Regions from separate parts of the Methylobacterium sp. E-016 genome, predicted to be linked through region 2. Evidence: predicted binding sites of a transcription regulator. Region 2 holds the regulator's gene; each other region holds the start of a gene.
What was found. The regulator LexA, encoded in region 2, represses DNA repair genes until DNA is damaged. The targets are predictions, from matches to a motif close to TGTTCNNNNTGTGTTCNG.
Positions count from the first base shown of each region.

Region 1 (3,891 bases), on a different contig from region 2:
GTGCCGTTCCCGGTGCCGGTCGCGCCGTAGCGCAGGTCGCGCGCCTCGATGGTCAGGCCGAGGTCGTGGCCGTGCAGCCCCGCGAGCGCGTTGCCGAGGGGCGGCAGGCCGGCGACGTCGAGGCCGCGGGCGCGGATCTGCGCGTCGAACCGGCCGCGGGTCCGGCCCTCGGCCGGGGTGTAGCGGGCATTTCCGGTGACCTGCGCCTCGCCCAGCGCGAGCCGGAGGTTGCGCAGGGAGAACGCGGTGCCGGCCGCCGAGACCTCGGCCGAGACCTCGACCGGCCGCCCGTCGAGCAGCGCCGTCGGCGGCCCGTCGAGGCCGAGCCGGCGCAGGTAGCGCCCGAGCCCGTCGGAGGCCGGGGCCGCGAGCGCGACCGGGCCGGTGAAGCGCGGGCTCGGATCGGTGTCGATCTCGCCGCTGGCCGTGACGGTCGCCGCACCCGGCGCCACGGCCGAGAAGCGTCGCAGCAGCAGGCCGCCGGTGCGGTCGAGGGTGCCCGTGGCCTTGAGGTTGGACCATTCCTCGAAGCCGAGCACGGCCGCCTCGACCGAGAGGTCGAGGTCGAGCATCACCGGCAGGCCGCCACCCGATTTCGCGCCCACCTTGGGCAGCCCGCGCGCCACGAAGGCCTGCCCGCCCGGCGAGAGCAGGAAGGCGTCGAGGTCGAGGCGGCGCGCCTCCAGGGTCAGCCCCGCGCGCCAGCGGCGCAGGTCGATCTGGCCGCTGCCGGAAAGCCGCAAGGCTTGCCCGCCCGGATCGATCTCGGCGTTGACGCCCTCGAACCGGACGAGGGCGCCGCGGGCCTTGAACTTGCCGCCCAGCGCGAACGGCAGGTAGGCGCCGGCGGCCTGGGCCGGCGGGCCGACGACGAGGCGGGCGCTGCCCTCGGCCTCGGCGACGAGCGGGCGCGGCTCGGTGCTGCGGGCGCCGCCGCGCGGATCCGCCGGCACGAAGGCGACGCGGGCATCGGCCTCGAAGCGCGGATGGGCGTCGCCGCCGCCCGAGAGCTTCAGGGCGACGGCGCCGTCCGCCGCCGGCTCGCCGCTGACCAGGGTGAACGGCAGGCCGCCGCTGATGCCCGCGACCCGCCAGGGGCCGACGAGGGCCGGCGCCTGGATCTGCACGGCTTCCGCGTAGAACTGGTCGGTGCGCCCGGTCGCGGGCACCACCGTGGTCAGCAGCAGCTGCTGGACGTGGAGGTCTTCGATCGCGAGGTCGCGGCCGCGCAGGGCCTCGCCGAGGCCGGCCGGCACCACGAGGGCGTCGCCCTCGGTCACCGGCAGCTTGACCTCGGCGCGGCCGATCCGGGTCTCGGTGAAGCGGAACGCGCTCGCCAGCAGCGGGCTCAGGCCGAGCTCGGCCTTGACGAAGCGCAGATCGAGGGCGGCCCGTCCCGGCTCGTCGCCGAGATGAAGGCGGTCGAGGCGCAGGCGCGGCGAGGGCAGAAGCCGCACGTCGATGCGGCCCTCGCTGCGCACCGGCAGGCCGAGGGACCGGCTCACGGTCGCGTCGACGAAGGCGCGATGGGTCGGCCAGTCGATGAAGGGCGGCACCGCGAGCGCCGCGACGAGGATCAGGATGACGGCGCCCGCGAGCGCGGTCAGGAGGTCACGCACCGTGATCGTTCCGCATGCACCCCGCGCCACCCGGCGGGTTCACGGCGGGCATAGCACGGCGCGGGACCGCAGGCGCCAGGGCGCCCGCGGCCTCGGTTCAACGCCCGCGGGCTCGGCTCAGCGCCGGGGGGCGACGATCACGCCCGGGGTGGGTTGGGGTGCCTGCATCTGCTGGCTGCGCTGGATCTCCATGCGCGTGGTGTTGTTCTGCGAGGTGAGGTTCTGCTGCAGCGCCCGGGACTCGCCCTGGCGGGCGAAGGACTCGTTGGCGGCGTCGGGGTTGCCCTGCCGGACCTGCGCGAGGGCGGGCGTGGCGGCGAGGGCGGCGATGATGGCGATCGGCACGATGCGCATCGGGCGCTCCTGTGTGGGGGATGTCTGTCGATGATGTGAGCAAGCGGCCGGCCTGCTTCAAGTTCCCGCCCGGCGGCCGCGCGGGGCGGCGACATTGCGTCCGGGCCTCGGGCTCCGGGCCTCGGCGATCGCGCCTCAGCGTCGAGGCCTCGGCGTCCGGGTCTCGACGCCGTTCGCGTTTTGGTCCAGGGATTGCCCATGCCGAACTCTTCGCATGCGACGCCGCCTTCCGACGCGGAGCGTGGCTCCAGCTCCATCGCCGCCCGCGCCATGGGGGCCTTGCGCCCGAGCGCGTCCTCCTATCTCGACGGCCTGAACGACGAGCAGCGCCGCGCCGTCGAGGCGACGGAGGGCCCCGTCCTCGTGCTGGCCGGCGCCGGCACCGGCAAGACGCGGGTGCTGACGACCCGCATCGCCCACCTGATCACGACCGGCCGGGCGCGGCCGTTCGACATCCTGTCGGTGACCTTCACCAACAAGGCCGCGCGGGAGATGAAGCACCGCATCGGCACGCTGATCGGGCCGGCCGGCGAGGGCATGCCCTGGCTCGGCACCTTCCACGCCATCGGCACCAAGATCCTGCGCCGCCACGCCGAGTTGGTGGGCTTGAAATCCGACTTCACGATCCTCGGCACCGACGACCAGCTGCGCCTGATGAAGCAGGTGCTGAAGGACCAGAACATCGACGAGAAGCGCTGGCCGGCACGCGCGCTCGGTCACGTCATCGACGGCTGGAAGAACCGCGGCCTCGGCCCGGACCAGATCCCGGCCGGCGAGGCGCAGGCCTTCGCCTTCGGCAAGGGCGGCGACCTCTACACCGCCTACCAGGCCCGGCTCGTCACGCTCAACGCGGTCGATTTCGGCGACCTGCTGCTGCTCTGCCTCAAGCTGTGGCGCGAGAATCCGGACGTGCTGGCCAACTACCAGGACCGGTTCCGCTACATCCTCGTCGACGAGTACCAGGACACCAACGTCGCCCAGTACCTCTGGCTCAGGCTGCTCGGGCAGGTGCGCAAGAACATCGCCTGCGTCGGCGACGACGACCAGTCGATCTACGGCTGGCGCGGGGCCGAGGTCGACAACATCCTGCGCTTCGAGCACGATTTTCCCGGTGCCGTGGTGGTCCGCCTGGAGCGCAACTACCGCTCGACGGGCCACATCCTGGCCGCCGCCTCGGGCCTGATCGCCAAGAACCAGGGCCGGCTCGGCAAGACTCTGCGCACGGAGGACGAGCTCGGCGAGCCCGTCACCGTGTCGGGCGCGTGGGATTCGGAAGAAGAGGCGCGGCTCCTGGCGGAATCGATCGAGGCGCTCCAGGCCAAGCAGCACCCGCTCTCCGAGATCGCGGTGCTGGTGCGGATCTCGGCGCAGATGCGCGAGATCGAGGACCGCTTCGTCCAGCTCGGCCTGCCCTACCGGGTGATCGGCGGCCCGCGCTTCTACGAGCGCGCCGAGATCCGCGACGCGCTGGCCTACCTGCGCGCGACCAACAACCCGTCCGACGACCTCGCCTTCGAGCGGATCGTGAACACCCCCAAGCGCGGCCTGGGCGACGCGACGCTGCAGCAGCTCCACCTCTACGCCCGCGCCGAGCAGGTCCCGCTGCTCCATGCCGCGCGAAAGCTCTGCGAGACCGACGAGCTCAAGCCCCGCGTGCGCTCGACGCTGCGCGCGCTCACCGAGGGCTTCTCGCGGTGGGCCAGGCTCGTCGAGAGCAACCCGCATTCCGAGGTGGCGCAGACCATCCTCGAGGAATCCGGCTACACCGAGATGTGGCAGAAGGAGAAGTCGGCCGACGCCGCCGGGCGGCTGGAGAACCTCAAGGAGTTCGTCCGCTCGATGGAGGAGTTCCCCGACATGGGCGCCTTCCTCGAGCACGTCTCGCTGGTGATGGAGGCCTCGGAGGCCGAGGGCGCCG
Region 1 is NZ_JAKSYF010000156.1:82,211-86,101, reverse strand. Features, by position in the region: gene MKK68_RS23410 (AsmA family protein) at 1-1,619, opposite strand, end outside; gene MKK68_RS23405 (hypothetical protein) at 1,737-1,973, opposite strand; gene MKK68_RS23400 (ATP-dependent helicase) at 2,172-3,891, shown strand, end outside.
Region 1: a site for LexA is predicted at 2,144-2,161, ahead of MKK68_RS23400 (ATP-dependent helicase). Genes of this name have one in related genera too.

Region 2 (3,891 bases):
CCGGGTGCGCGTCTCGTTCAAGAAGGCGCCGCCCCTGCGGCCGGGCGACTTCATCGCCGCCACCGCCCGCCTGCTGCCGCCCCCCGAGGCGGCCCGCCCCGGCGGCTACGATTTCGCCCGCGACGCCTACTTCCGCGGGATCGGCGCGGTCGGCTCGCTCCTCGGCAAGATCGCGGTGAAGCCGCCGCCCGAGCCGGCGCCGTGGTCGCTCCGGCTCGCGGCCGCCGTGGACGACGCCCGCAACGCGCTGACCCGCAGGATCACCGACGCCAACGGCGGCCAGGCGGGCGCCGTCGCCGCCGCCCTGGTGACCGGCAAGCGCGGGCTGATCGCGCCGGCCACCAACGACACGCTGCGGGCGGCGGGGATCTACCACGTGGTCTCGATCTCGGGGCTCCACATGGTGCTGGCCGCCGGGGTCGTGTTCTGGCTCGTCCGCGCCGGCCTCGCCCTGGTGCCGTTCCTGGCGCTGGCCTGGCCGATCAAGAAGATCGCCGCGGCGCTGGCGATGGTCGGCGTCACCGCCTACTGCGTCTTCTCCGGCTGGGACATCGCGGCCGAGCGTTCCCTCGTGATGACCCTGATCATGCTCGGGGCGATCCTGGTCGATCGCCCGGCGCTCAGCATGCGCAACCTCGCTCTCGCCGCGCTCATCGCGCTCTCGCACGAGCCGGAAGGCTTGCTCGGCCCGAGCTTCCAGATGTCGTTCGGGGCGGTGGCCGGCCTCATCGCCTGCGCCCGCCTGATCGATGGAGGGATGTTCCGCCGCGACGGGGCCGGGCGGATCGGCCGGCTGATCGCGCTGTCGCTGACGACGGTGGTCGGCACCCTCGGCACGACGCTCGTGGCGCAGGTCGCGACCGCGCCCTTCGCCACCTACCACTTCCAGACCGTCCAACCCTTCGGGCTGATCGGCAACGCGCTCACCCTGCCGCTGGTCTCGCTCGCGGTGATGCCGGCGGCGGTGCTGGGCATCGTCGCCTACCCGTTCGCCCTCGACCAGCCGGTCTGGTGGCTGATGGGACTGGCGGTGCGCGGCATGCTGACCATCTCCAGCTGGATCCAGGGGCTCGGGCGCGCCAACGTCGTGGTCCCGGCCTTCGGCACCGCCGCGCTCGGGTGCCTCGCCGCGGGGCTGCTGCTCGCGACGCTCCCGGTCTCGCGCCTACGCTGGCTCGCCCTGCCGCCGGCGCTGCTTGGGCTCGGCTTGGCGACGATGCCGGCCCGCTACGACATCTACGTCGACCGCCAGGGCAGCGGGGCGGCGGTGCGCCGCGCCGACGGCAGCCTCGTCGCCCTCGGGCGGCCGTCGAACTTCGTGCTGGAGCAGTGGCTGAAGGCCGACGGCGACGGCAGGCCGGGCGCGCAGGCGACGGGCGGTTCCGTTTGTGACCGGATCGGATGCACGCTTCGGTTGGCCGACGGGCGCGCGGTGGCGCTTCTGAAGGATCGCCGCGGCTTCGCGCAGGATTGCGCCAAGGCCTCGGTGCTGATCACGGCGCTCGCCGCACCGCCGGGCTGCGCCGCCGCCCTCGTCATCGATCGCGCCTACCTCGCCAGCCACGGCGCCGTGGCGATCCGCGTCGAGTCGAATGGCTTCATTCTGGCCGACACGCATGAGCCGGGACGGACGCTGCCGTGGCGCCCCGCGATGGTCCGTCCCCCGCCCCAGGGAACGGATGACGCGGCAGCGGGCGGATCGTCGCCCGCGGCCGAGCCCAAGCCGAAGGACGTCCCGTTCCAGGGCATGGCCGTACCGCCCCCCCGGGCGGAGGACGCCGACCCGGCACCCGACGATCCGGCCGCGGACGGCCCGAACCCGGAGATGCCGGGCGAGACCCTTCAGTAACGGCGCACGAGGCTAACCAGGCGGCCCTGGATCTGCACCCGATCCGGCCCGAGCACGCGGGTCTCGTAGGCCGGGTTCGCGGCTTCGAGCGCGATCGAGGAGCCGCGACGGCGCAGCCGCTTCAGCGTCGCCTCCTCGTCGTCGATCAGCGCCACGATGATGTCGCCGGTGTTGGCGGTGTCCTGCTTGCGGATGACCACGAGGTCGCCGTCGAGGATGCCCGCCTCGACCATCGAGTCGCCGCGGACCTCCAGGGCGTAGTGCTCGCCGCCGGCCAGGAAGTCCGGCGACATGGTGATCGCGTGGCTCTGGTTCTGGATCGCCGAGATCGGCGTGCCGGCCGCGATCCGGCCCATCACCGGGATCGACACCGCGCGACCGCTGTCGTCGACCATCTGCGTCGTGGAAGGACGCGGCGGCACGGCCTTCGAGCGCCCGCCCTCGACCACGCTCGGGGTGAACCGGCGCGGCGCGGCGGGAGCTGCCGGCACCGGGGCGGGCGCGCTGGAGCGGCCGGCGCCGTCGGGCATGCGCAGCACCTCGATCGCCCGAGCCCGATTCGGAAGCCGGCGCAGGAAGCCGCGCTCCTCCAGGGCGGTGATCAGCCGGTGGATGCCGGATTTCGACTTGAGATCGAGGGCATCCTTCATCTCGTCGAACGACGGCGGAACACCGTCCTCGCGCATCCGCTCGTCGATGAATCGCAGGAGATCCAGCTGTTTACGGGTCAGCATCGGCGCGGCTCGCAAGAATGCGCGGCCACACGAAGGTGGAGCCGCAGAAACAAAACACGAACACGTTAAACGTTCGTCAAGTGTTCCGCAAGGGTTCTCATCGGCCGATCCGACCGGTGCGTCGAATTTCGTCGCGCGCCGAGCCCCTTTTCGATCGCTGCGCTGCGGGGCTCAGCCCTCGAGGCTGCGGCGCACGGCGCGGGCGGTGACCGCCGAGACGCGCACGTTCGATTCCCGCGTCACGCCGGCGATGTGCGGGGTCAGGATGAGGTTCGGCACGTCGATCAGCGCCGCGCCGCCCGCGGCGTCCACGGGCTCCCGGGCGAACACGTCGAGCGCCGCCCCGCCGAGGTGCCCGGACCGAAGCGCCGCGGCGACCGCGGCCTCGTCCACGACGCCCCCGCGGGCGGCGTTGATCAGGATCGCGCCCGGCCGCATCCGCGCGATCGCCGCCGGCCCGATCATGTCGCGCGTCGCCTCGGTCAGCGGCACGTGCAGCGAGAGCACGTCGCTCGTTGCGACCAGCGCGTCGAGGGCCAGGCTCGCCACCGCGCCGTGCGCCGGGCGCCACGCGGCGTCGTCGGGCGCGAGGTGCGGGTCGAAGGCGGCGATGGTCATGTCGAGGGCCGCCGCACGGCGGGCGGTCTCGCGGGCGATCGCGCCGAAGCCGACGAGGCCGAGGCGCTTGCCGGCGATCTCGCGTCCCATCAGCGCGTTGCGCGGCCACGCGCCCGCGGCGACCTGCGCGCTCGCGCCGTAGGCGCCGCGCAGCAGCAGCAACGCGGTGCCGATCACGTACTCGGCCACCGCGCCGTCGTTGGCGCCGGTCGCGGGATGGACGGCGATCCCGCGGGCGGCGCAGGCGGCCAGATCGATGTTGTCGAGCCCGACGCCGAGGCGGCCCACCACCCTGAGGTCGGGTGCCGCCGCGAGCAGGCCCGCGCGCACCTGCGTGCGGTTGCGGACGATCAGCCCGGACGCGCCCGCGAGCGCCGCGCGCAGGGCGTCCGGCCGGTCGACCAGGGTCGGATCGTAGAGCGTCTCGAACCCCGCGAGCTCCGCCGCGATCGCGGCCTCGTCCATGAACTCGCTGATGACGACCTTGCGCATGGGGCGGCGATCCTTCTCCGCGGCCGGGCCGGTGCCGGCGGGCTGCCCGCTCTGCCGCGGCGTCCGGGCGACGTCGCGGCTGGGGGCATCGTCATCACGCAGCCGAGCGCGTCGGTAAAGGCGACCGCGCCGCCTATCCGAGTGGATGCGCCGATCGCAGCGCGATTAACCGCTTCGCAATGCCGCCCGGCGTAACGT
Region 2 is NZ_JAKSYF010000072.1:68,048-71,938, forward strand. Features, by position in the region: gene MKK68_RS07630 (ComEC/Rec2 family competence protein) at 1-1,849, shown strand, start outside; gene lexA (transcriptional repressor LexA) at 1,843-2,583, opposite strand; gene MKK68_RS07640 (NAD(P)-dependent oxidoreductase) at 2,755-3,693, opposite strand.

Region 3 (3,891 bases), on a different contig from region 2:
CGACGACGGCGCTCGGCGTCCTCGGCATGCCCGGCATGACCGCCTATACCGGGCTCCTCAACATCGGCGAGCCGAAGCCCGGCGAGACCGTGGTGGTGGCCGCCGCCGCCGGGCCGGTGGGGTCGCTCGTCGGGCAGATCGCCAAGCTCAAGGGTGCGCGCACCGTCGGCATCGCGGGCGGCCCCGAGAAGTGCGCCTACCTCACGCGCGAGCTCGGCTTCGACGCCGCGGTCGACCATCGCTCCGACGACCTGCCCGGCGCGCTGGCCGCCGCCTGCCCGAAGGGCATCGACGTCTACTTCGAGAACGTCGGCGGCGCGGTCTTCGAGGCGGTGCTGCCGCTGCTCAACGACTTCGCGCGCATGCCGGTCTGCGGCCTGATCGCCGGCTACAACGCCACCGAGCTGCCGCCCGGCCCCGACCGGTCGCCGCTGCTGATGCGCGCGGTGCTAACCAAGCGCCTGCGGATCCAGGGCTTCATCGTCTGGGATTTCGCGAGCCAGATCGACGCCTTCGAGCGGGAGGTCGGCGGCTGGATCGCGGATGGATCGGTGAAGTACCGCGAGGACGTGGTCGAGGGCCTGGAGAACGCGCCCGAGGCCTTCATCGGACTGCTGAAGGGCCGCAACTTCGGCAAGCTCATCGTCCACGTCGCCTGAGCGGGACTTCGCAGCCGGCGCCGCGCGATGCGGCTCCGGCTTGCGGCGTAACCGGAACAAAGATAGAACACAGGAGGCCGGCGCCGCGTGTGGGTGATGGGGACAAGCGCCGCTGCGCCGGTTGCCCGGGCTCGTCCCGAGGCTCATGAAGAGCACCCGCGGGTTCGGCCGGACCGAGCCCTGTGAGATCCGACGGCGAAGGAGAGAGCGATGGCGGGCAGCGTCAACAAGGTCATTCTGGTGGGCAACCTCGGGCGCGATCCCGAGACGCGCCGCCTCGGCTCCGGCGATCCGGTGGTCAACCTGCGCCTCGCGACCTCCGAGTCGTGGAAGGACAAGGCGTCGGGCGAGCGCAAGGAGAAGACCGAGTGGCACTCGGTCGTGATCTACAACGAGAACCTCGCCCGCGTGGCCGAGCAGTACCTGCGCAAGGGCTCGAAGGTCTACATCGAGGGCCAGCTCCAGACCCGGAAGTGGACCGACAATTCCGGCGTCGAGAAGTACACCACCGAGGTGGTGCTCCAGCGCTTCCGCGGCGAGATGACGATTCTCGACGGGCGCGGCGGCGGTGGCGAGATGGCGGCTGACGACGAGGGCGGCGGCCAGGTCAGCCGCGGCGGCGGCGGCGGCGAGTATGGCGGCGGCCGTTCCCAGGGCGGCAGCGAGCGGCGTCAGCCCCCGGCGCCCGCGGGCGGCGGCGGTTCGCGCGGCAACTACGACCTCGACGACGACATCCCGTTCTAGGCAGCACCCGCCCTCCGGGCGCCGTCGGCATCTGCTCCAGATATCGTGAAGGCCCCGGATCGCGCATCCGGGGCCTTTTTCGATCCGGCTTCGAAAGCATCGTCGCTCACGGATCGAGCAGATCGCGAACGGCGGAAAGTCATATTTTCCCGGCCAACGCGATGCGCGGCTCTCCGCAAGTCTTTATCCCGGCCGATCGCCTTATTGTCCTAGATGAGGGGGCGCTTCGTGCGACCGAGGGTTGTGCTCATGTCGCGATGACGCCGCAGGATGTCATCTAGGGTTGGTAGGGCGATTCAACTTTGGTTTAGATCTTCGGGTGGATAGCGTCTGAATAACGTATCTCATCCGCCTCAGGTGTCATGCCTCGCCGCCTCGTCCGCGCATTTCGTCCGTCACCGATCCGCACGTTCGCCGCCGCCGCCGAGGGGGCCGCCGCGGTCGAGTTCGCCCTCGTGTCGTTGCCCTTCCTGGCGCTGGTCGGCGCGATCATCCAGATCGCGTTCGTGATCTGGGCCGGCCAGAACTTCGACCGCACCGTCCAGAACGCGGTGCGCGGCCTGTTCACCGGCCAGTTCCAGATCGCCAACAGTGGGACGACCAGCGCGGCGGTCCTGCTGCAGAAGCTCAACGACGCAATGTGCGGAACCGGCGCCAACCGGGCCTTCACGCTGTTCGACTGCTCGAGCGTGAAGATCGACGTGTCGCTGGCGAGCTCGTTCGCGGCCGGGTCGAGCGCGACGCCGATGAACGCCACCACGAGGACCTGGAACAACGGCTTCGGGACGAGCTACGCCTGCGCGAAGCCGGGATCGATCGTCGTCGTCACCGCGGCCGTGAAGGTGCCGGTGTTCTTCAGCCTGCTCGACCTCGCCCAGATGAGCTTCGCCGACGGGACGCATCTGCTGCAGTCCACGGCCGTGTTCCGCACCGAGCCGTACCAGACAACCGCCTCGACCGGATGCTGAGGGCCGGGATGGTGCGGTGTTCCCCTCTTCATAGCTCAGGCGCGTCCGAGCGGGCCTTCGCCCGGTTCGCACGCGCGTCCGGCGGCGTCTCCGCGATCGAGTTCGCGTTGATCCTGCCCGTGCTGCTCGCGATCTTCGTGGGCCTTTCGGAGTACGCCCACGCGGTCGACAACTGGCGGAAGGTCACGCAGCTCGCCCGGACGGTGTCCGACCTGACTGCGCAGGGCGACGCCCAGAACCCGATCGACGCGTCGCTGATGCGCGACATCCTCGCCACCTCGACCCTGGTGCTGAAGCCGTTCGACGCCAGCGGCGTGAAGATCGTGGTGAGCGCGATGGCGGTCGACCTCACGAACCTCAACCTGATCCCGCGGGTCTGTTCCAGCACCGCCAACGCCAACGCGTCGCCCCGCGCCACGGGCGCCGCCTCCGACCTCACCGTGCCGACCGGATTCCGCACCAACGGGGTCCGCTACGTCCTCACCGAGGTGAGCATGCCCTATACGCCGATGCTCGGCTCGGCGCTGGTCAAGCTCGTCAACGGCGCCACGAGCACGATCACGCTCAAATCCAGCATGCCCTGGCCGGCGCGCGGCGGGCAGCCCGCCAAATCCACCTACACCGAAGTCTGGATGCCGGGAGGCGCAGCATGCCCGTGACCCCGGCCCGCTCGACACCTCGAAGGATCTCGATGTGCCGACATCTCGGCCGCTTCGCGCGGCAGCGCGACGGCAACGTCGTCCTGCTGTTCGGGCTGCTCGCGCTGCCGCTCCTCGGCTTCACCGGCGCCGCGATCGATTACGGCTTCGCCACCTACATGGAGACCAAGCTCCAGGCCGCGACCGACGCCACCGCCCTCGCTCTGTGCCAGACGCCGATGGCGACGACGAACCCGGCTCTCCAGACCCAGGCCGTCGCGATGATGACGGGCTACATGGGCGCGACCGGCCTCACGGTCGACCCGCTGGCGGTGACGGCGAACCCGCGCCAGATCACCCTGACCACGCACATGGTCTCGCCGGTCTTCTACAGCCGCATCACGGGCGTGACGGCCCCGCGGCCGGGCGGGTCGGCGCGCTGCGCCACCCCGGTGCCCAAGACCTTCGAAATTGCCCTGGTGCTCGACAACACCGGCTCGATGGCGGAATCGAGCGGCGGCCAGAGCAAGCTCCAGGCGGTACAGACGGCGGCAACGAACTTCGTCAACTACGTCTACACGAACACCGCTTTCGCGACGGGAACCAAGATCTCGATCGTACCGTTCGCGGCCTCGGTCGCCTTGAATTCCACGGCCTACCGCTACGCGACCTGGATCGATCAGAACGCAAGATCCTCCTACCATTGGGACAACGTGCTTTCCCCGGCGGGGTCCGGTTTCACCAACCGTTTCGACATCTTCACCAAATTGCAGGCCGCTTATTCCGGTTGGGGTTGGGGCGGGTGCTTGGAGACCTTGCCCTATCCGCTGAACGTGCAGGATGGCGCGCCATCGAGCTCGAATGCCGATTCCTACTACGTCC
Region 3 is NZ_JAKSYF010000202.1:18,241-22,131, reverse strand. Features, by position in the region: gene MKK68_RS28405 (NADP-dependent oxidoreductase) at 1-659, shown strand, start outside; gene ssb (single-stranded DNA-binding protein) at 870-1,403, shown strand; gene MKK68_RS28395 (TadE/TadG family type IV pilus assembly protein) at 1,766-2,371, shown strand; gene MKK68_RS28390 (TadE/TadG family type IV pilus assembly protein) at 2,365-3,030, shown strand; gene MKK68_RS28385 (pilus assembly protein TadG-related protein) at 3,021-3,891, shown strand, end outside.
Region 3: a site for LexA is predicted at 712-729, ahead of ssb (single-stranded DNA-binding protein). Genes of this name have one in related genera too.